2 regions of the Streptomyces sp. NPDC058662 genome follow, and region 1 is predicted to be linked to the other one. Evidence: riboswitches for the same ligand, from Rfam matches in the RefSeq annotation. Region 1 holds a riboswitch; the other holds the start of a gene.
What was found. A riboswitch is a leader RNA that binds a small molecule or an ion and turns the genes downstream of it on or off. The one in region 1 is predicted to bind S-adenosylmethionine.
Positions count from the first base shown of each region.

Region 2: linked by a shared signal. The riboswitch ahead of thrC (threonine synthase) and the one ahead of ACFWUQ_RS24315 (aminotransferase class V-fold PLP-dependent enzyme) in region 1 are both predicted to bind S-adenosylmethionine.

Region 1 is NZ_JBHXRU010000083.1:11,639-21,731, forward strand. Features, by position in the region: gene ACFWUQ_RS24315 (aminotransferase class V-fold PLP-dependent enzyme) at 1-1,377, opposite strand, end outside; SAM riboswitch class IV at 1,597-1,713, opposite strand; gene trpD (anthranilate phosphoribosyltransferase) at 1,803-2,867, opposite strand; gene ACFWUQ_RS24325 (cytochrome bc complex cytochrome b subunit) at 3,039-4,694, opposite strand; gene ACFWUQ_RS24330 (Rieske 2Fe-2S domain-containing protein) at 4,691-5,749, opposite strand; gene ACFWUQ_RS24335 (c-type cytochrome) at 5,746-6,555, opposite strand; gene ACFWUQ_RS24340 (heme-copper oxidase subunit III) at 6,632-7,252, opposite strand; gene ACFWUQ_RS24345 (hypothetical protein) at 7,452-7,856, shown strand; gene ACFWUQ_RS24350 (Ig-like domain-containing protein) at 7,941-9,185, opposite strand; gene ACFWUQ_RS24355 (cytochrome c oxidase subunit 4) at 9,309-9,707, opposite strand; gene ctaD (cytochrome c oxidase subunit I) at 9,704-10,093, opposite strand, start outside.
Region 2 is NZ_JBHXRU010000067.1:7,833-17,925, reverse strand. Features, by position in the region: gene ACFWUQ_RS21905 (MoaD/ThiS family protein) at 124-399, opposite strand; gene thrC (threonine synthase) at 434-1,723, opposite strand; SAM riboswitch class I at 1,741-1,895, opposite strand; gene ACFWUQ_RS21895 (glucosyl-3-phosphoglycerate synthase) at 2,080-3,030, shown strand; gene ACFWUQ_RS21890 (trehalose-6-phosphate synthase) at 3,126-4,592, shown strand; gene otsB (trehalose-phosphatase) at 4,721-5,569, opposite strand; gene ACFWUQ_RS21880 (DUF3263 domain-containing protein) at 5,632-5,868, opposite strand; gene ACFWUQ_RS21875 (extracellular solute-binding protein) at 5,902-7,203, opposite strand; gene ACFWUQ_RS21870 (ROK family protein) at 7,413-8,345, shown strand; gene nagA (N-acetylglucosamine-6-phosphate deacetylase) at 8,345-9,508, shown strand; gene ACFWUQ_RS21860 (1-phosphofructokinase family hexose kinase) at 9,620-10,093, shown strand, end outside.

The DNA of each region.
Region 1 (10,093 bases):
CTCCTCCGTGCGGTACTGCCACCGGGCGCCGTCCGTGACGAGTTCGCGCACCGCGCGCACGAAGCGCTCCACGTGCTCGTCCGGGGTGCCCGCTCCGAAGCTGACGCGGATGGCGTTCAGCGAGCGCTCGCCCGGGGCCGCCTCGGGGGCGCCGCACGCCCCCGGCTCCTGGGTCTCGCCGCCCAGCAGGGTGCGGACGAGCGGGTGGGCGCAGAACAGGCCGTCGCGGACACCGATCCCGTACTCGGCGGACAGGGCGGCCGCGAAGTGGGAGCTGTTCCAGCCGTCCACCACGAAGGAGATGACGCCCACCCGCGGGGCGTCGTCCCCGAACAGGGACAGCACCCGGACCTCGGGGACCTCCGCGAGGCCCTCGCGGACCGCGGCGATGAGGCGGCGCTCGCGGGCGACGAGCCCCTCGAAGCCGGCCTCGCTCAGGGCGCGGCAGGCGGAGGCGATCGCGTACACGCCGATGACGTTCGGGGAGCCGGCCTCGTGGCGGGCGGCGGTGGTGTGCCACTCGACGTCCACGCCGCCGTCCTCGCGCCGGGCCACCGTGCGGGAGGCGCCGCCGCCCGCGAGGTACGGCGCGGCCTCCTGGAGCCAGTCGGCGCGGCCGGCCAGGACGCCCGAGCCGAAGGGCGCGTACAGCTTGTGGCCGGAGAAGGCGACCCAGTCGACGTCCAGCTCCCGTACCGAGACGGGGTGGTGCGGGGCCAACTGGGCGGCGTCCAGCACGATCCGCGCGCCGTGGGCGTGCGCGGCGGCGGCCAGTTCGCGGACCGGCCACAGCTCGCCGGTGACGTTGGAGGCCCCGGTGACGCACACCAGCGCCGGGCCGTACGGCTCGCGGTCGGCGAGGGCCCGCTCCAGCAGGGCCACCGCCTCGGCCGGGGTGCGCGGGGCGTCGAGGTACGTGACCCGGGCGTCGGACCAGGGCAGCAGCGAGGCGTGGTGCTCGGTCTCGAAGACGAAGACCTGGCAGTCGGCGGGCAGCACGGCGGCGAGCAGGTTGAGCGAGTCGGTGGTGGAGCGCGTGAAGACCACCTGGTCGGCGGGGCGGCAGTCGAGGAACTCGGCGACCGCGGCGCGGCTCTGCTCGAAGAGGTCGGTGGAGAGCTGCGAGAGGTACCCGGCGCCGCGGTGCACGCTGCCGTAGTAGGGGGCGTACGCGGCCACGTCGTCCCAGACCCGCTGCAGGGCGGGGGCGCTGGCCGCGTAGTCCAGGGCGGCGTAGGTGACCTCGCCGCCGGTGACGAGCGGCACGGTGACGTCCCGGCCGAGGACCGCGAGCGGCTCGGCGCGGGCGGGGTCGACAGCGGTGGCGGTGGCGTCGGCGCTCGGGACGGCGGGGGCGGCGTTCAGGAATGCGGACATGGCGGAATCTCCCGGCAGGCAGGGGTGAATGGCTTCGGTGTGCCCGTACGCGGGTACGGCTCTGCGGCCGTCCGGGGTACGGGGAGTGCCCCGGAATCGGGCGGGGCGCACGGAAGCGGCGGCCCTGATCCGGGGGTGAAGAAGGGGCGGAGTCGCCCTATCGCATTCGCTTGCTCACGGAAAACGCTCCTCGACAGACCAGGACCCCTGGATTCGAGGGATCCGCGCTTGCCGTAGACCTCGCTGCCTACGGCCTGGTCATCACCCGGGGCACCCCGCCACGGAAGGAGGGTTGCCGGACAGCAAGCCGGGGCCTAAACGCTGTCACTCGTGACCTGGTCTGCATCCTGCCACAAGATCCCGCCGACGCAAGACCCCGGTCCGCATGGCGGACCGGGGTCTTGACTCGAAACCGCCGTACGGGATCAGGCGTTGCTGGCCGCCACCCACCGCTCCAGCGCGGCGCGGGCCGCGCCCGAGTCGACCGCCTCCGCCGCCCGGGTGATGCCGGCGGCGATCTGCTCCTCCAGCGCGCCCTCGCCCGGGTCCAGGGCCACGAGCGCCGCCGCCGCGTTCAGCAGTACCGCGTCGCGCACGGGGCCGGTCTCGCCGGCCAGCAGGCGGCGGGCCACGTCCGCGTTGTACGAGGCGTCCGCGCCGCGCAGCGCCGCCACGTCGACGAGGGGCACTCCCACGTCGCGGGGGTCGAAGGCCTGCTCCGCGACCCTGCCGTCGCGGACCCACCAGACGCGCGAGGTGGCGGTGGTGGTGAGTTCGTCGAGGCCGTCGTCGCCCCGGAAGACCAGCGCGGAGGAGCCGCGCTCGGCGAGCACCCCCGCCATGATGGGGGCCACCCTGGCATCGGCCACACCGGTCGCCTGGGCCCGTACCCGGGCGGGGTTGGTCAGCGGGCCCAGGAAGTTGAAGGTGGTCCGGATGCCCAGCTCCTTGCGGGCGCCGGCCACATGGCGCAGCGCCGGGTGGAACTTCACCGCGAAGCAGAAGGTGATACCGGCCTCCTCCGCGACCTCGGCGACCCGGGCCGGGGTGAGGTCGAGGTTGACGCCGAGCTTCTCCAGGACGTCCGAGGCCCCGCTCGCCGAGGACGCGGCCCGGTTGCCGTGCTTGACCACCTTGGCGCCCGTACCGGCCACCACGATCGCCGACATCGTCGAGATGTTGACGGTCTTGGCCCCGTCGCCGCCGGTGCCGACGATGTCCACCGTCCGGCCCGGTACCTCGATCAGGTTGGCGTGGTCGTACATGGTCCGGACGAGGCCGTTGATCTCCGCCACGGTCTCGCCCTTGGCGCGCAGGGCGACCGCGAACCCGGCGATCTGGGCGTCGGTGGCCTCCCCGCGCATGATCTTGTCCATGGCCCAGGCGGTGTCCTCGGCGCGCAGGTCCCGGCCGGTCAGCAGGGCGTCGAGGAGGCCCGGCCAGCCGCGGGCCGCCACGCTGTCGCCGCCTGCCGGGGTCACAACGTCCATGGTCCGCTCCTGCTGCTGGTGGGGGCTGCCCCCGTCTGCGCCGCCCACGTCGAATGGGAAGGGCTCCAGCCTATCCAGCCCCGGGGGACGGCAAAGAGCCCCGTCCAGACCCTGGACGGGGCTCTCGCCGTGGCAACACCAGGACTGACCGGAATCAGTCCCTCGAACGGATCAGTGGTGGCCGTGGCCGCTCTGGATCTCCTTGTACTCCTCCACCGTGGGCTTCGGAATCTGGCTGTCCTCGGCGTAGTAGCCCTTGCTGAGCTTCGCCCGCAGCTTCTCGGTGAGCTTCACCTTGCGCTCGACACCGTTCTCGTCGACCGTCGGGCCGATCTCGACCGGCTTGTACTGCTCGTGCTGGGTCAGCGTGTGCAGCTGGCCCTGCGGGAGCGGCTCGTGGATCTCGACGAACTCACCGTGCGGCAGGCGCTTGATGATGCCGGTCTCGCGGCCGTGCAGCACCTTGTCCCGGTCCCGGCGCTGGAGGCCGAGGCAGATCCGCTTGGTGATGACGAAGGCGATGACCGGGCCGATGAAGAAGCCGATCCGGGCGAACCAGGTGATCGAGTTGATCGACAGGTGGAAGTACTGCGCGAACATGTCGTTTCCACCGGCGATCAGCAGGATGACGTACCAGGTCAGCCAGGCCACACCGAAGGCGGTACGGGTCGGGACGTTGCGCGGGCGGTCCAGGATGTGGTGCTCGCGCTTGTCGCCGGTGACCCAGGACTCGATGAACGGGTACACCGCGATCGCGGCCAGCACCAGCGGGAAGATCACCAGCGGTACGAACACGCCCAGGACGAGCGTGTGGCCCCAGAGGTTGATCTCCCAGCCGGGCATCGCCCGGATGAGGCCCTCGGAGAAGCCCATGTACCAGTCCGGCTGCGCGCCCGTGGACACGTGGTCCGGGACGTACGGTCCGAGGGCCCAGATCGGGTTGATCGAGGCGATGCCCGCGATGGCCGCGATGATGCCGAAGACCAGGAAGAAGAAGCCGCCGGCCTTCGCCATGTACACCGGGAGCAGCGGCATGCCGACGACGTTGTTGTTCGTCTTGCCGGGACCCGGGAACTGGGTGTGCTTGTGGTAGAAGACCAGGATCAGGTGGGCCACCAGCAGGCCCATCATGATGCCGGGCAGCAGCAGGATGTGGATCGAGTAGAACCGGGCCACGAAGTCGTGGCCGGGGAACTCCCCGCCGAACAGGAACATCGACAGGTACGTGCCGACGACCGGCACGGACAGGATCGCGCCCTGCATGAAGCGGACACCGGTGCCCGAGAGCAGGTCGTCGGGCAGCGAGTAGCCGGTGAAACCGGTGAACATGCCGAGGACCAGCAGCAGGAAGCCGAAGACCCAGTTGATCTCGCGGGGCTTGCGGAACGCGCCGGTGAAGAAGACGCGCATCATGTGCACCATCATCGCCGCGACGAAGATCAGTGCCGCCCAGTGGTGGATCTGCCGGATGAGCAGGCCGCCGCGGACGTCGAAGCTGATGTTCAGTGTCGAGGCGAAGGCCTCGGACATCCGGACACCCTGCATCGGCACGTACGAGCCGTGGTACACGACCTCGTTCATGCTCGGGTGGAAGAACAGCGTCAGGTACACACCCGTGAGGATGATGATGATGAAGCTGTACAGGCAGATCTCACCCAGCATGAAGGACCAGTGGTCCGGGAAGATCTTGCGCATGTTGGACTTGGCCAGGCTGTAGATGCCCAGGCGGCCGTCCGCCCAGTCCGCTACGCGCTCGCCGGCCGGCGCCTTGCGCGCCGTGTCGCCCGGCGCGCCGGGCGCTGATGAATTGGTGGTGGCAGTGCTCATCCGCGCTCCCAGAATGCAGGACCGACGGGCTCTTCGAAGTCGCCGAGCGCTTCGAGGAAGCCTTCGTCATTCACACCGATCCGCAGCTGCGGAAGGGCGTGACCAGCCGGGCCGAAGATGACACGGGCGCCGTCGGAGAGGTCGAAGGTGGACTGGTGGCACGGGCAGAGCACGTGGTGCGTCTGCTGCTCGTACAGGCTGATCGGACAGCCGACGTGGGTGCAGATCTTGGAGTACGCCACGATGCCGTCGTGGGACCACTCCAGCTCCCGCTTGTCCTTGATGTCGTCCGGCTGGATGCGGACGATCATCAGGGCGGCCTTGGCGATCTGGGACATGTAGTCGTGCGCGTCCTCCTCCAGGCCCTCGGGCTTGGCGAAGGTCAGCGAGCCGACCACGATGTCCTCGGGACGCAGCGGCTCCATCGTGTTCTGGTTGATGAGCAGCTTGCCCTTGGCCCACAGGGTCTTGCGCAGCTTGTCCTCGGGCAGCGGGCCCAGGTCGCGCAGCAGCATGACGCCGGAGAGCGGGACCAGGGCCATCGCGCCGAGCATCGTGTTGCGGATCAGCGGCCGGCGGCCGATGCCGGACTCGTTCGCCCCGTCGGCGAAGTCCTGCATGACCCGCGCCTTGACCTCCGGCGGAGCGGCGATCGGGTGGCGCTCGTCGGCGACCTCCACGTCGGACATCAGGGTGCGGGCCCAGTGGACCGCGCCCGCGCCGATGCAGAACAGCGCGACGCCCAGGGTCATACCCAGGGAGAAGTTGAGCGCGCTCACCTTCCCGATGGGGAAGATGTAGACGATCTTGTCGACCGGGAAGATCACGTAGGACGCGATGAAGCCGATCGTGGCCAGCATCGACAGCGTGAACAGCATCGCGACGGTGCGCTCGGAGCGCTTCGCAGCACGCTCGTCGATGTCCTGGATGCGCGGCTTGTGGACCGGCAGGCCCGGGTCGGCGAACGGGGCGTCCGCGACCGCTACGCCACCGTGGTGGACGTCGCCCTGCTCGCTCGGCAGGTGCTTCTCTTCGGGAATGTCTTGGCTACTCATGACTTCTTGGCCTTAGCGGTGTGGGCCGCGACCCAGACGGCGACAGCGATCAGCGCACCCAGACCGAAGATCCAGCCGAACAGACCCTCGGAGACGGGGCCGAGGCCACCGAGCTTGAGCCCGCCGGGGTTGGTCGACTTCTCGCCGTTGACGTTCTGGAGGTACGCGATGATGTCCTTCTTTGCCTGCTCCGGCATGGTGCTGTCCGGGAAGGAAGGCATGTTCTGCGGGCCGGTGAGCATGGCCTCGTAGATGTGCTTCGGCGAGACGTCCTCAAGGTTCGGGGCGTACTTGCCGTTCGTCAGCGCGCCGCCCTCGCCGGTGAAGTTGTGGCACTGCGCGCAGTTGTTGCGGAACAGCTCACCACCCTTGGCGATGTCGGCACCCGCCGGGTCGTACTGCTTCTCGGTCGGCGTGATCGGACCGGCACCGAGGGACGCGATGTACGCGGCCAGCTGGTCGATCTGCGCCTGGGTGTAGATGTTCGGCTTCTTCGGAACCTGCGCGCCGGGCTGCTGCGCGGGCATGCGGCCCGTGCTCACCTGGAAGTCGACGGCCGCGGAGCCGACGCCGACCAGGCTCGGGCCGTCAGAGGAACCCTGACCGCCGGGCCCGTGGCAGCTTGCGCAGCCTACGGCGTAGAGCTTCTGGCCCTCCTCGATGGCGAGGGACTGGGCGGTTTCGTCGGCCTGCGCCTTGCCCGCGGGGGCGAAGGCGGCGTACAGCCCCCCAGTGGCCGCCAGCGCGAGGAGTAGAACGACGACCGCCGCCAGCGGATGGCGTCGTCGTGCGGAGAGCTTTTTCACGGATTACCCCGGTGTCAGGATCTTCTGCGTCGGTGTTTCTGGATGGAGTGCCGGGTCGGGCCCGGCGACGTGTTCGCTACTTGATCAGGTAGATCGTGGCGAAGAGGCCGATCCAGACGACATCGACGAAGTGCCAGTAGTAGGACACGACGATGGCCGACGTGGCCTGTTCGTGGGTGAACCTCTTGGCCGCGTACGTCCGGCCGAGGACCAGCAGGAAGGCGATGAGACCGCCCGTCACGTGCAGACCGTGGAAGCCGGTGGTCAGGTAGAACACCGAGCCGTACGGGCCGGACGAGAGGCTCATGCCTTCGTGCATGACCAGCTCGGTGTACTCGAACACCTGGCCGCCAATGAAGATCGCACCCATGACGAACGTGATGATGAACCACGACCGGAGCTTCTTCACGTCACCGCGCTCGGCGGCGAATACGCCGAGCTGGCAGGTGAGCGAGGAGAGCACCAGGATCGTCGTGTTCGTCGCCGAGAAGGGCAGATTCAAGGCCGAGGCCTGCTCTGTCCAGTACTCGGCGCCCATCACGGATCGCAGGGTGAAGTACATCGCGAAGAGGGCCGCGAAGAACATCAGCTCGGAACTCAACCAGATGATGGTTCCGACGCTGACGAGGTTCGGCCGGTTGACCGTCGGGTGCGCGTGCCCGGTATCTACTGTCGTTGCTGTCGCCACGACCGACATTATGTCGGTCGCTTATCCCGCCCTCACCCCGGGGGGTGCCGTTCGGAGTGTCCGGGGGGTGTGCAAGGCCCGAACGGCCCATCAGATGAGCCAATGAGCGTCTCGCGCGAGGCTGTCCGAACCGATGTTGACACCGCATCGGGAGGAGTAGCATCCCGCGCAACATCAACGTGATTCACGTGACACGTGGAGGAACGAAATGCGGGCGACTGCGCGGGTTCTGGTCTACAGCGACGACGCGGGCACCCGGGAGCAGGTGCGGCTGGCGGCCGGGCGCAGGCCGGCCGCGGACCTGCCGCCGGTGGAGTTCCTGGAGTGCGCGACCCTGCCGGCGGTCCTGTCGGCGCTGGACGCGGGCGGGATCGACGTCTGCGTGCTGGACGGCGAGGCGTCCCCGGCCGGGGGCATGGGTGTGGCCCGGCAGATCAAGGACGAGATCTTCCGGTGCCCGCCGGTACTGCTGCTGATGGGGCGCCCCCAGGACGCCTGGCTGGCCACCTGGAGCCGCGCGGACGCCGCGGTCACTCTTCCGGTGGATCCGGTGGACTTCGCGGACGCCCTGGCGCGCCTCCTGCGCTCGCGCCTGTCCTCCTCGGCCGCCTGACCCCCTCCCGGACGTCCCCGGGGCCCGTACGGCTCACCCGTCCGTGTGCGAAGCCGCCACGGGAGGGTGAGCCGGGCGCTGGGCCTAGACGCTGGGCCGGAGGCGGGCCTGGTCCATCGGGCTGCGGCCTTCCTGGGTGCCCTTGAGGAGGGCGCTGCCTTCGCGCCAGTCCTTCCAGTCCATGTTCCAGTCGCCGAAGCCGTTGCCGAAGATGTCCATGTCGTCGCCGATGCTGTTGACGACCTGGACGATGTCGCCCTCGTTGATGTTCTCGTAGAACCAGGCGGCGTTGCCCGTGCTCATGCCCGTGCAGCCGTGGCTGACGTTGGCGTAGCCGTGCGAGCCGACGGACCAGGGCGCGGCATGGACGTATTCACCGCTCCAGGTGACCCGGGTGGCCCAGTAGACGGGCAGGTTGTAGTACTCGCTGCCGCCGATGCCGACGGTGTCCCCGCGCATCTGCACGTAGTACTGCTTGCCGAGCACCACCTTGATGCCGTTGCGGGTGGAGAAGCCGGGCTTGCCGGTGGTCACCGGGATGGAATTGATCACTTCTCCGTTGCGCCGGAACGTGAGCCAGTGCGAGGAGGCGTCGGTGGTGACCTCCACCCGGTCGCCGATCTCCAGCTTCAGCGGCTTGGCCGCGGCCCCGTGGAGGTCATCGGTGATCTTGATGCCCTCCAGGTTGCTCCGTACGGAGACGGTGGAGTTGGCGGGCCAGTACTCCTTGGGCCGGTAGTGCAGCTTCTTGTCGTCCACCCAGTGCCAGGCGCCCTCGACGCCGGGCGGGGTGTCCACGATCAGGCCCCGTTCCACGACGGCGCGGGCGGCCTTGTCCTTGACGGGCTCGTTGAGCTCCGCCGTGATGGGCTGTCCGACGCCGTACTTGCCCTCCTCAGGGCCGAATTCGACCTTGAGGACCCCTTTGGACGGGGTGGTGTCGAAGGACAGCGTGCGCCGCCCCGGAGCCCCGCGCTCGTCCTCGGTGCTCACGGTCGCCGTGTAGTGGGCGCCCGCGGCCAGCGGGGCCGTGCTGTGCCAGCGGTCCCCCTTGGCGCTGAGCTCGCCCGCGAGGCGGCGGCCGTGGCCGTCCACGACGGTCACGTCCGTGATGCGGCCCTCACCGGTCTTGGCGGTGACTTCGAGGGGGCGACCGGGGTCGACGGGGCGGCCGTTGGCGCTCTGGTTGAAGGCGACCTGATCGCCCGCGTCGTACGGGCGGACGGACAGCGGATCGTCGTCGGACCCGCAGGCGGTGGCGCCGGCCCCGAGGGACGCGACCAGCAGGGAGCAGCTGAGTACCGTCCAAAGACGCGGTGAGTGCTTCATGGAACCAACGCTATGAAGATATGACAATTACGGCGCGCCGGATGACTGCAAACGAGGGGCCCGGACTCCTCCGAAGAGGTGTCCGGGCCCCAGGTGCCGCGCGGCGGGGCCGCGCGGGTGCTGCTACTGGTTCTGGTTCTCACCGCGGTAGTACTCGTACACCCAGCCCCACAGGCCGATCAGGATCAGCGGCGCCGAGAAGTACATCAGCCACCAGCCGAAGATGACGCCCATGAACGCGAAGGCACCACCGATGGCCAGGGACAGCGGCTGCCAGCTGTGCGGGGAGAAGAACCCCAGCTCGCCGGCCTCGTCGGCGACATCGGCCTCCAGGTTGTCCTGGGCCATCTCGTCGACGCGCTTGGCCGTGAAGGCCAGGTAGTAGCCGATCATCACGCTCAGGCCGAAGGCCAGGAAGAGCGCCGTGGTACCGACTGGCTCCTTCGACCACACGCCGTACACGACGGCCATGATCAGGATGAAGAAGGAGAGCCAGAGGAACATCTTGCCCTGGATCTTCACTTGCCGGCCTCCTTGCCACCGGTGACGGCCGGGGTGGCGACGCTGTGGTCCTCAAGGTGGTCGAGGGCCGCGATCTCCGGGTGGTGCAGGTCGAACGCCGGGGACTCGGAACGGATCCGCGGCAGGGTGATGAAGTTGTGCCGCGGCGGCGGGCAGGACGTCGCCCACTCCAGCGAACGGCCGTAGCCCCACGGGTCGTCGACCTCGATCTTCTTCCCGTACTTCGCCGTCTTCCAGACGTTGTACATGAAGGGCAGCATCGACAGGCCGAGCAGGAACGAGCTGATCGTCGAGATCGTGTTCAGCGCGGTGAAGCCGTCCGCGGCGAGGTAGTCCGCGTAGCGGCGCGGCATGCCCTCGGCGCCCAGCCAGTGCTGCACCAGGAA
Region 2 (10,093 bases), on a different contig from region 1:
ACTCTACCGCGCCCAATCAAACAGAATTACCCCCTCCGCTTTTTGACGGAGGGGGTAATAAGGGATTCGCGTGTCAGGCGGGGCATCCGGCCGCGGCGGCCGGACCCCTCCGCGCGGAGCCGGTCAGCCTCCGGCGACGGCGGGGATGATCGAGACGCCGGCGCCGTCCGGCGTCTTCGCCTCCAGCCCGCCCTCGAAGCGCACGTCGTCGTCGTTGACGTAGACGTTCACGAAGCGGCGCAGCTTGCCCTGGTCGTCCAGGACGCGCGCGGCGATGCCCGGGTGGCTCTGCTCCAGGGACTGGATGACCTCCGCCAGCGTGGCGCCCTCGGCGGGGACCTCGGCCCGGCCGCCGGTGTAGGTGCGCAGGATGGTGGGGATGCGGACGTTGACGCTCATGGCGCTACTGCCTTTCCGGGTGCGGGGAGGGTACTCAGGCCAGGCCGGCGGCGCGGAAGGCGTCCAGGCTCGGGCGGATGGTGGCGCTCTGGCCGCTGTCCGCGGCCACCGCCTCCAGGGTCTTGAGGCCGTCACCGGTGTTGAGGACGACGGTGGTCAGCGCCGGGTCGAGCTGCCCGTTCTCGATGAGCTTCTTCGTCACGCCGACGGTCACCCCGCCCGCCGTCTCGGCGAAGATGCCCTCGGTCTGCGCGAGGAGCTTGATGGCCTCGACGACCTGCTCGTCGTTGACGTCCTCGACGAAGCCGCCGGTGCGGCGGGCGATGTCCAGCACGTACGGGCCGTCCGCCGGGTTGCCGATGGCCAGGGACTTGGCGATGGTGTTCGGCTTCTGCGGGCGGACCACGTCGTGCCCGGCCTTGAAGGCCGTAGACACCGGGGAGCAGCCCTCGGCCTGGGCGCCGAAGATCTTGTACGGCTTGTCCTCGACGAGGCCGAGCGCGACCAGCTCCCGCAGTCCCTTGTCGATCTTCGTCAGCTGCGAGCCCGACGCGATCGGGATGACGATCTGGTCGGGCAGCCGCCAGCCGAGCTGCTCGCAGATCTCGTACGCCAGGGTCTTGGAGCCCTCGCCGTAGTACGGGCGCAGGTTGACGTTGACGAAGCCCCAGCCCTCGCCCAGCGGGTCGCCGATGAGCTCGGAGCAGAAGCGGTTGACGTCGTCGTAGTTGCCCTCGATGCCGACCAGGTCGCCGCCGTACACGCCGGCCATGACGACCTTGCCCTGCTCCAGGTCGTGCGGGATGAACACGCAGGACCGGAAGCCGGCGCGGGCGGCGGCGGCGCCGACGGCGCCGGCCAGGTTGCCCGTGGAGGAGCAGGACAGGGTGGTGAAGCCGAAGGCGCGGGCGGCCTCCACGGCGATGGCCACGACGCGGTCCTTGAAGGAGTGCGTCGGGTTGCCGGAGTCGTCCTTGACGTAGAGCTTGCCGGTGACGCCGAGCTCCTTGGCCAGGTTGGCCGCGTCCACGAGCTTGGTGAAGCCGGGGTTAAGGCTCGGCTTGGAGGCCACGTCCGCGGGGACGGGCAGCAGCGGCGCGTACCGCCAGATGTTGTCGGGGCCGGCCTCGATCGCGGCGCGCAGCGCCTCGGGGTCCCCGAGGGGGAGGTCGTAGGCGACTTCCAGCGGTCCGAAGCACTCGGCGCACGCGAAGATCGGACCGAGCTCGAAGCGGGTACCGCACTCGCGACAGGAGAGGCCGGTGGCGGGTCCGAGGTCGACAGAATCCAGGTCGGCGGAGGTGGCGACAGTCTGTGCAGCCATGATGGCGAGGCCCTTTCTCCTCATCTTCCCCATGGCGCACTTCGCCATGAGACGGAATTGGCACCTTCCCTAGCCGGGGACCTCGCTGGCGTGCGTGACGCGAACGCGAGAACCGACTGGAGGGTTGCCGGGGCTTCAACGGGCCGTGTCCCTCTGCCCCTCTGGATGAGCGGTATGGCACCGGGCCGCGCGCTGTGCGGCGCTCCCGGGCGTTTGTGCGCGGGGACCCCCGACATGCGGTGGCCCTTCGCGTTGTTCAAGACTGTAACCGAAGGTCCGGATGGTTGAGACAGCCGTCCGAACCGCGAGATGGATCATATTTCACCCCAAAGGGATCGACGCAGGGAGTACCGAGAGTGCTGGAAGAGGTGGAGCGCTGGCTGGCCGACCGCTCCTGGTCCGCCGCCGACCGACCGCTCGGCCAGCTGCTCGACCGGAAACGGGCGGCGGGCACGACGGTCAGCGTGGTGCTGCCCGCGCTCGACGAGGAGGCGACGGTCGGCGCCATCGTCGAGGTGATCCGGCGCGACCTGATCGAGGGCCTGCCCGTACCGCTGGTGGACGAACTGGTGGTGGTCGACTCCGGCTCCGCGGACCGGACGGCCGAGGTCGCGGCGGAGGCCGGCGCCCGCGTGGTGCGCCGTGACGCGATCCTGCCGAGGCTGCCCGCGCTGCCCGGCAAGGGCGAGGTGCTGTGGCGCTCGCTGCTGGCCACCACCGGGGACGTGGTCTGCTTCGTCGACGCCGATCTGCGGGACTTCTCGGCCTCCTTCGTCTCCGGGATCGTCGGACCGCTGCTGACCGAGCCCGACGTGCAGTTCGTCAAGGCGATGTACGACCGCCCGCTGGGCGACGCCCCGGGCCAGGGCGGCCGGGTGACCGAGCTGGTGGCGCGCCCGCTGCTGAACCTGCACTGGCCGCTGCTGGCCGGCTTCGTCCAGCCGCTGGGCGGCGAGTACGCGGTGCGGCGCTCGCTGCTGGAGCGGCTGCCGTTCCCCGTCGGGTACGGGGTCGAGCTGGGCCTGCTCGTGGACGCGCTGCACACGGTCGGTCTGGACGCGCTGGCCCAGGTGGACGTGGGCGTACGGGTCCACCGCCACCAGGACGGGCAGGCGCTGGGCCGGATGGCCGCCGCGATCTACCGCACGGCGCAGCTGCGGCTCTCGCGCGGACACCTGGTGCGGCCCGAGCTGACGCAGTTCGAGCGGGGTCCGGACGGGTTCGTTCCGCGGACGTACGCGGTGGACACCGAGGAGCGGCCGCCGATGCGCGGGATCCCGGAGTACGCCGTGCGCCGCGTGGCCTGAACCGGCTGCCGCGGAGCGCGGCGCGGGCCGGTCCCGGACCCCGGCCGCCCCCGTCCACACGTTTGAGCGAGCGCGGGCGGGGCTAGGTTGGCGGCATGGCTTCTCAGGTACTCGTCGCCGCCAACCGCGGCCCGCTCTCCTACGCCCTCGACCCCGACGGCACGCTCACCGCCCGGCGCGGCGGGGGCGGACTCGTCTCGGGGCTCTCCGCCGCGCTCGCGGAGCAACCAGGCGCCCTGTGGATCTGCGCGGCCCTGTCGGAGGCGGACCGGGAGGCGGTGCGGCGGGGCGTCGCCGAGCCGGGCGTCCGGATGCTGGACATCGATCCCGCGGTGTACGACGACGCCTACAACGGCATCGCGAACTCGGTCCTCTGGTTCACCCACCACCACCTCTACGACATCCCGCGCGAGCCGGTCTTCGACGCGGCGTTCCGGCGCCAGTGGGACTCGTACGTGGCGTACAACGGCGCCTTCGCCGAGGCCCTCGCCGAGGAGGCGGCGCCGGGCGCGGCCGTCCTCGTGCAGGACTACCACCTGGCGCTGGTCCCGGGCGCGCTGCGCGAGCTGCGGCCGGACCTGCGGATCGCGCACTTCACGCACACGCCGTGGGCGTCCCCCGAGTTCATGCGGATGCTGCCGGACGACGTCCGGGAGCAGCTGCTGTGGGGGATGCTCGGGGCGGACCGGCTCGGCTTCCACACCGGGCAGTGGGGCGACAGCTTCCTCGCCTGCGCGAGCACCGACACCGCGGGCGGGACCGCCCTCGCCCGCCACGCCCGCGGCGGGCAGCCCGCCGCGGTCGAACACCGCCGGACGGGCGCGGACGGCGGGCTCGGGCCGGTGCGGGAGACGGTGGTGGAGGCGTACCCGCTCGGGGTCGATGCGGAGGAGCTGCGGGCGCTGGCGCACCGTCCGGAGGTCGACGGGAAGCTGGCGGAGCTGCGGGCGGAGGTCGCGGGCCGCAAGACGATCGTCCGGGTGGACCGGACGGAGCTGTCGAAGAACATCCTGCGCGGGCTGCTGGCGTACCGGGAGCTGCTGACGACCCGCCCCGAGTGGCGCGGCCGGGTGGTGCACCTGGCGTCGGCGTACCCCTCGCGGCAGGACCTGAAGGTGTACCGGGACTACACCGACGCGGTGGCCACGCTGGCGGCGGAGATCAACGCGGAGTTCGGCACCGGGGACTGGCAGCCGGTGCTGGTGTCGGTGAAGGACGACTTCGCGCGGTCGCTGGCGGCGTACCGGATGGCGGACGTGGCGCTGGTGAACCCGGTGCGCGACGGCATGAACCTGGTGGCGAAGGAGATCCCGGTGGTGTCGGAGGCGGGGTGCGCGCTGGTGCTGTCGACGGGGGCGGGGGCGTACGAGGAGCTCGCCGAGGACGCGCTGACGGTGAACCCGTACGACGTGACGCAGACGGCGCAGGCGCTGCACGCGGCGCTGGCGATGCCGGAGGGGGAGCGGGCGGAGCGCACGAAGCGCCTCGCGGCGGCCGCGACGGGCCTCCCCCCGGCCCGCTGGTTCACGGCCCAGCTGGAGGCCCTCCCGGCCCGGACCTGACCGGCCCTGACGCCGCCCGCCCGGACCGGCGCCCGCAACAGCCCCGCCGCCCGGGCGGCGGTGGCGCGGCCGGGCGGCGGGGGGTCAGGCGGGGTCAGGCGCGGCCCTGCCGGGCCCGGGCGGCGGGGTCAGGCGCGGGCGGCGGCCGCCAGGGTGGACAGGAAGGCGACCACCTCGGCCGGGCCGGGCAGGACGAGGTCGGCGCGGGCGGCCAGTTCCGGGACCTCCGCGGAGCCGCTGCACACCAGTACGCCGGGCAGCCCGTCCGTCCGCCGCTTCTCGACCGCCGCGAACGCGGCCAAGTCGCCCAGGTCGTCGCCGGCGTACAGCACGGCCTCGGCGCCGGTCTCCGCGAGGAACTCCGTCAGGGCGACGCCCTTGTCCATGCCCGGGGGCCGCAGCTCCAGCACCGCGCGGCCCGGCTCGACCATCAGCCCGTGCCGCGCGGCCAGCTCCGCGAGGGGCTCCCGCAGCGCCTCGAAGGCGGCCTCGGGGTTGGCGGCCCGCCGGGTGTGCACGGCCAGCGCGCGGCCCTTCTCCTCAATCCACGTGCCCCGCCATGCCCCGATCGAGTCGAGGAACCCCGGCAGCTCGGCGCGGACCGCCGCCACCCCGGGGTGCTCGGCGGGGGTGTGGACGATGCCGGTGACGGCGTCCCAGCGTTCGGCGCCGTAGTGGCCGAGGACGACCAGGTGTTCGAGTCCCGGGACCCCGGCGAAGCCGCCGTAGCGGACGGCGACCCCGGCCGGGCGGCCGGTGATCACGGCCACCGAGGCCACCTCGGGGGCCAGCGCCGACAGGGCCGGCACGGCTCCGGGGTGGGCGCGGGCCTGGTCCGGGTCCGGGACGATGTCGGCGAGGGTGCCGTCGAAGTCGAGTGCGACCACGGACCGGCGGGGGGCGCGGAGCAGTGCTTCCAGGCCCTCGCGTCCGGCCGCGGTGACAGGTGTCGGCAGGTCGTGCGGATGGCTCCCCATACCGACGACCCTAACGGCCCCGCCCGGCGTCGGCTATGGCGCGGACCACGGCCTCGGGGCGATTAGCGGCGGGCCCGCTGGGCATCGCGGATGCGCCGGAGGCGGTTGACGGTGCCCGGCGCGTGGGCGAGCGCGCGCGGGTCGTCCATGAGGGCGTTGAGCAGCTGGTAGTAGCGGACCGGGGTCATCCCCAGCGCCTCCCGCACGGCCCGCTCCTTGGCCCCCGGCCCGGGCCAGGTGCGGCCCTCGTACGCGAGCACCGCGGCCTCCGCGGCCGTCAACCGCCCTTCGTCCGTCATACGGCCAGGTTAACGCCGCCCACCGACAGGGGGTCAGCGCGGGTCGGCCGCCCGCGCCGCCGTCGCGATGTCCTCCAGGACCTTCGCCGGCTGCCCGCCGGGCCGCACGGTCGTGCCGATGTCCTGCTTGATGTCCTCGCTGACGCCGGCCCAGGACTCCTTGCCGACGGGGTACAGCCGTGCGTTCGGCAGCGCCGCCAGGAAGGTCTTCAGCTGCGGCGCGGAACCGCCCGTGGCCGCCTCCATCGCCCGGTAGCCGCTCGTGGTGACCGGCAGCAGGGCGTACTTGTCGGTGAAGGCCGTCACGTTCTTCGCGTCGTACAGGTAGTCGAGGAACTTCCCGGACTCCCGGTTGTGCCCGTTCTTGAAGGCCATCACCCAGTCCGCGACGCCCATCGCGGACTGCTCGGTGCCGTCGGCGGTGGGCAGGGGCAGCATGCCGACCTTCACGCCCTTGTCCGCGGCCTGCTTTACCAGCGTCGGGTGCCCGTTGAGCATGCCGACCTCGCCGCGCGTGAAGGCGTCGAAGGCGGCCTGGCGGTCCAGCTTCGCCGGCTCGACGGGCCCGGTCAGCCCCTGCCCGACGAGCTTGTCGCGCAGGAACTCCAGCGTCCTGACGTTGGCGGGCGAGTCGATGGAGTACGACTCCTCGTTGTCGGTGTAGCCGCCACCGCCCGACAGGAGCCACATCATCGTCTCGGCCTGCGCCTCCTCGCGGCCCAGCGGCAGCGCGAAGGGGGTGGGGACGCCCGCGCCCCTGAGCTTCTTGGCGGCCGCTTCGAGGTCCGCCCAGCTCTTGGGCTGCCAGGCGGTCCTGCCGTCCTTGGGCACGACGCCCGCGTCGGCCAGCAGCTTCTCGTTGTAGAAGAGCAGCCGGGTGCTGGCGACGAAGGGCAGCCCGTACTGGACCCGCTTGACCTTGCCGGCGTCCGCGAGGGGCGCGAGGAAGTCGGCCTCGGTCTTGACGGAGAGCAGCTCGTCGGCGCGGTAGAGCTTGCCGGCGGCCGCGTAGTCGGCGTAGGCGCCGATCTGCGCGATGTCCGGGGCCTTGCCGGCCTTGACCATCTCGGCGACCTTGGCGTCGACCTCCGACCAGGAGTAGACACTCACCTCGACGTTGATGCCGGGGTGGTCCTTCTCGAAGCCCTCGGCGAGGTCCTTCCAGTACGACTGCGAGGAGTTCTGCGGATTGTCCCCGTAGTCGGCCGCCACGACCCGCAGGGTCACCTCGTTGTCCCCCGCGAGTCCCCCGACGGCTCCGCAGCCCGTCAGCGTCACTGCCGACAGGCACAGCGCGGCGCCGGACGCGGCCAGGCTCAGGTAACGGCCCTTCACAGTTCCTCATCCACCCCTTGTTGTACGTACGATCCACGTAAGGTCTACACCACTTTGACGGCTCACCGACACCCGGAGCCGCTTCCGGGGGCGCTCCGTGTCCGGACCGTGTCCGACCCCGGGCGCGGATTTGTATGGCGGCTCAACAATCCCGCTCAATGGACTAGACCTTTCCCCGCCGAGCACGCGAGACTACCTCTGTGAAATCCGTGAAACACGTCATCGCCCTCGATGTGGGCGGCACCGGGATGAAGGCCGCCCTGGTCGCCGCCGACGGCACCCTGCTGCACGAGGCGCGCCGCGCCACCGGCCGCGAGCGGGGCGCCGACGCCGTCGTCGAGACGATCCAGGACTTCGCCGCCGAACTGCTGCGCACCGGCGCGGAGCGCTTCGGCCGGCCCGCCTCGGCCGCCGGCGTAGCCGTCCCCGGCATCGTCGACGCCGACAACGGGATCGCCGTCTACGCGGCGAACCTCGGCTGGCGCGACGTACCGATGCGCGCCCTGCTGGGCACCCGCCTCGGCGGGATCCCCGTCGCCCTCGGGCACGACGTGCGCACGGGCGGACTCGCCGAGGGCCGCATCGGCGCCGGGCGGGGCGCCGACCGCTTCCTCTTCGTCCCGCTCGGCACCGGCATCGCCGGCGCCATCGGCATCGCCGGCCGCATCGAGGCCGGCGCCCACGGCTACGCGGGGGAGATCGGGCACATCGTGGTCCGCCCCGGCGGACCCGCGTGCGGCTGCGGCCAGCGCGGCTGCCTGGAGACCCTGGCCTCCGCCTCCGCCGTCAGCCGCGCCTGGGCGGCCGCCTCGGGCGACCCGCGGGCCGACGCCGCCGACTGCGCCGAGGCCGTCGCATCGGGCGACGCGCGCGCCCGCGAGGTGTGGCTGGCCGCCGTCGGCGCCCTCGCCGACGGGCTGGTCACGGCCATCACGCTGCTGGACCCCCGCATGCTGATCATCGGTGGCGGGCTCGCGGAGGCGGGGGAAACCTTGTTCACACCACTACGGACGGCCGTGGAGGAACGCGTGACGTTCCAGCGGCTCCCCCACATCGTTCCGGCGGCCCTCGGGGACACCGCCGGATGCCTGGGCGCAGGGCTGCTCGCCTGGGACCTACTCGCCACGGAGGTACCTGCCTGATGTCCGGAAGCGCGCACAGCACTGTTCTCTCCGGCGCCAGGGTGGTGCTGCCCACCGGGACCGTCGCGAACGGCCGGGTCATCGTCGACGGCGACCGCATCGCGGGCAGCGCCCACGAGGGCGCGCGGGTCCTGGACCTGACCGGGCACTGGCTCGTCCCCGGGTTCGTGGACATCCACAACCACGGCGGCGGCGGCGCCTCCTTCACCTCCGGCACCGCCGAGCAGGTGCTCCAGGGCGTACGGACCCACCGCGAGCACGGGACCACCACCCTCGTCGCCTCCACCGTCACCGGCGACCTCGACGAGCTGGCGCGGCGCGCCGGACTGCTCGCCGAGCTGACCCAGCAGGGCGAGATCGCGGGCATCCACTTCGAGGGCCCCTTCATCAACGCCTGCCGCAAGGGCGCGCACAAGGCGGAGCTGCTCCGCGACCCCGACCCCGCCGAGGTCCGCAAGCTGGTCGACGCCGCGCACGGCGCCGCCCGCATGGTCACCCTCGCCACCGAGCTGCCGGGCGGCCTGGACTCCGTACGGCTGCTGGCCGAGCTCGGGGTCATCGCCGCGATCGGCCACACGGACTCCACGTACGACCAGGCGCGCCAGGCCATCGACGCGGGCGCGACCGTGGCCACCCACCTGTACAACGCGATGCCCGGCCTGGAGCACCGCGCCCCGGGCCCCATCGCGGCGCTGCTGGAGGACGAGCGGGTGACCGTCGAGCTCATCAACGACGGCACCCACCTGCACCCGGCGATGCTGGAGCTGGCGTTCCACCACGCGGGCGCCCACCGCGTGGCGCTGATCACCGACGCCATGGACGCGGCCGGCTTCGGCGACGGGACCTACCACCTCGGCCCGCTGGAGGTCGAGGTCAAGGACGGTGTGGCCCGGCTCGTCGAGGGCGGCTCGATCGCCGGCTCGACGCTGACCCTGGACACCGCCTTCAAGCGCTCGGTCACCCTCGACAAGCTGCCGGTCGAATCCGTGGTCCAGGCGATCTCCGCCAACCCGGCCAAGCTGATCGGCCTGTACGACCGGGTCGGCTCGCTGGAGCCCGGCAAGTACGCCGACCTGGTCGTCCTCGACTCCGAGTTCGACGTCAAGGGCGTCATGCGGCGCGGCGAATGGATCGTCAAGCCGTCGCTGCGCACCGCCCCCTGACCGGCTGACAGCTCGCGGCCGAGCGGCCGTACGCGGACGCGCGGTCGGCCCCGGGACTGGGCCGACCGCCCTGTGTTTGGCATGATCCCGGCACAAGACCCGGGGGTGCCCATGATCCTGACCGTGACGCTCAACACCGCGCTCGACGTCACGTACCGCGTGCCGAGGCTGCTCCCGCACGCCTCGCACCGGGTCGCCGGCGTCACCGAACGACCCGGCGGCAAAGGCCTCAACGTGGCCCGCGTGCTGGCCGCGCTGGGCCACGAGGTGACGGCGACGGGCTTCGCGGGCGGCCCGGTGGGCGCCCTCGTGCGGGAGTCGCTGGAGCGGTCCCCGGGGGTGGCCGACGCCCTGGTGCCCTGTGCCGGGGCCACGCGCCGCACCCTGGCCGTGGTCGACGCGGCCTCCGGCGACACCACGCAGTTCAACGAGCCCGGCCCGCTGATCACGGCGGCCGAGTGGGCCGCCTTCCTCGCGCGCTACGAGGAGCTCGTCCGCACGGCCCGCGCCGTGGCCCTGTGCGGCAGCCTGCCGCCGGGCGTACCCGTCGGCGCGTACGCGGTACTCGTACGGGCGGCCCGCGCC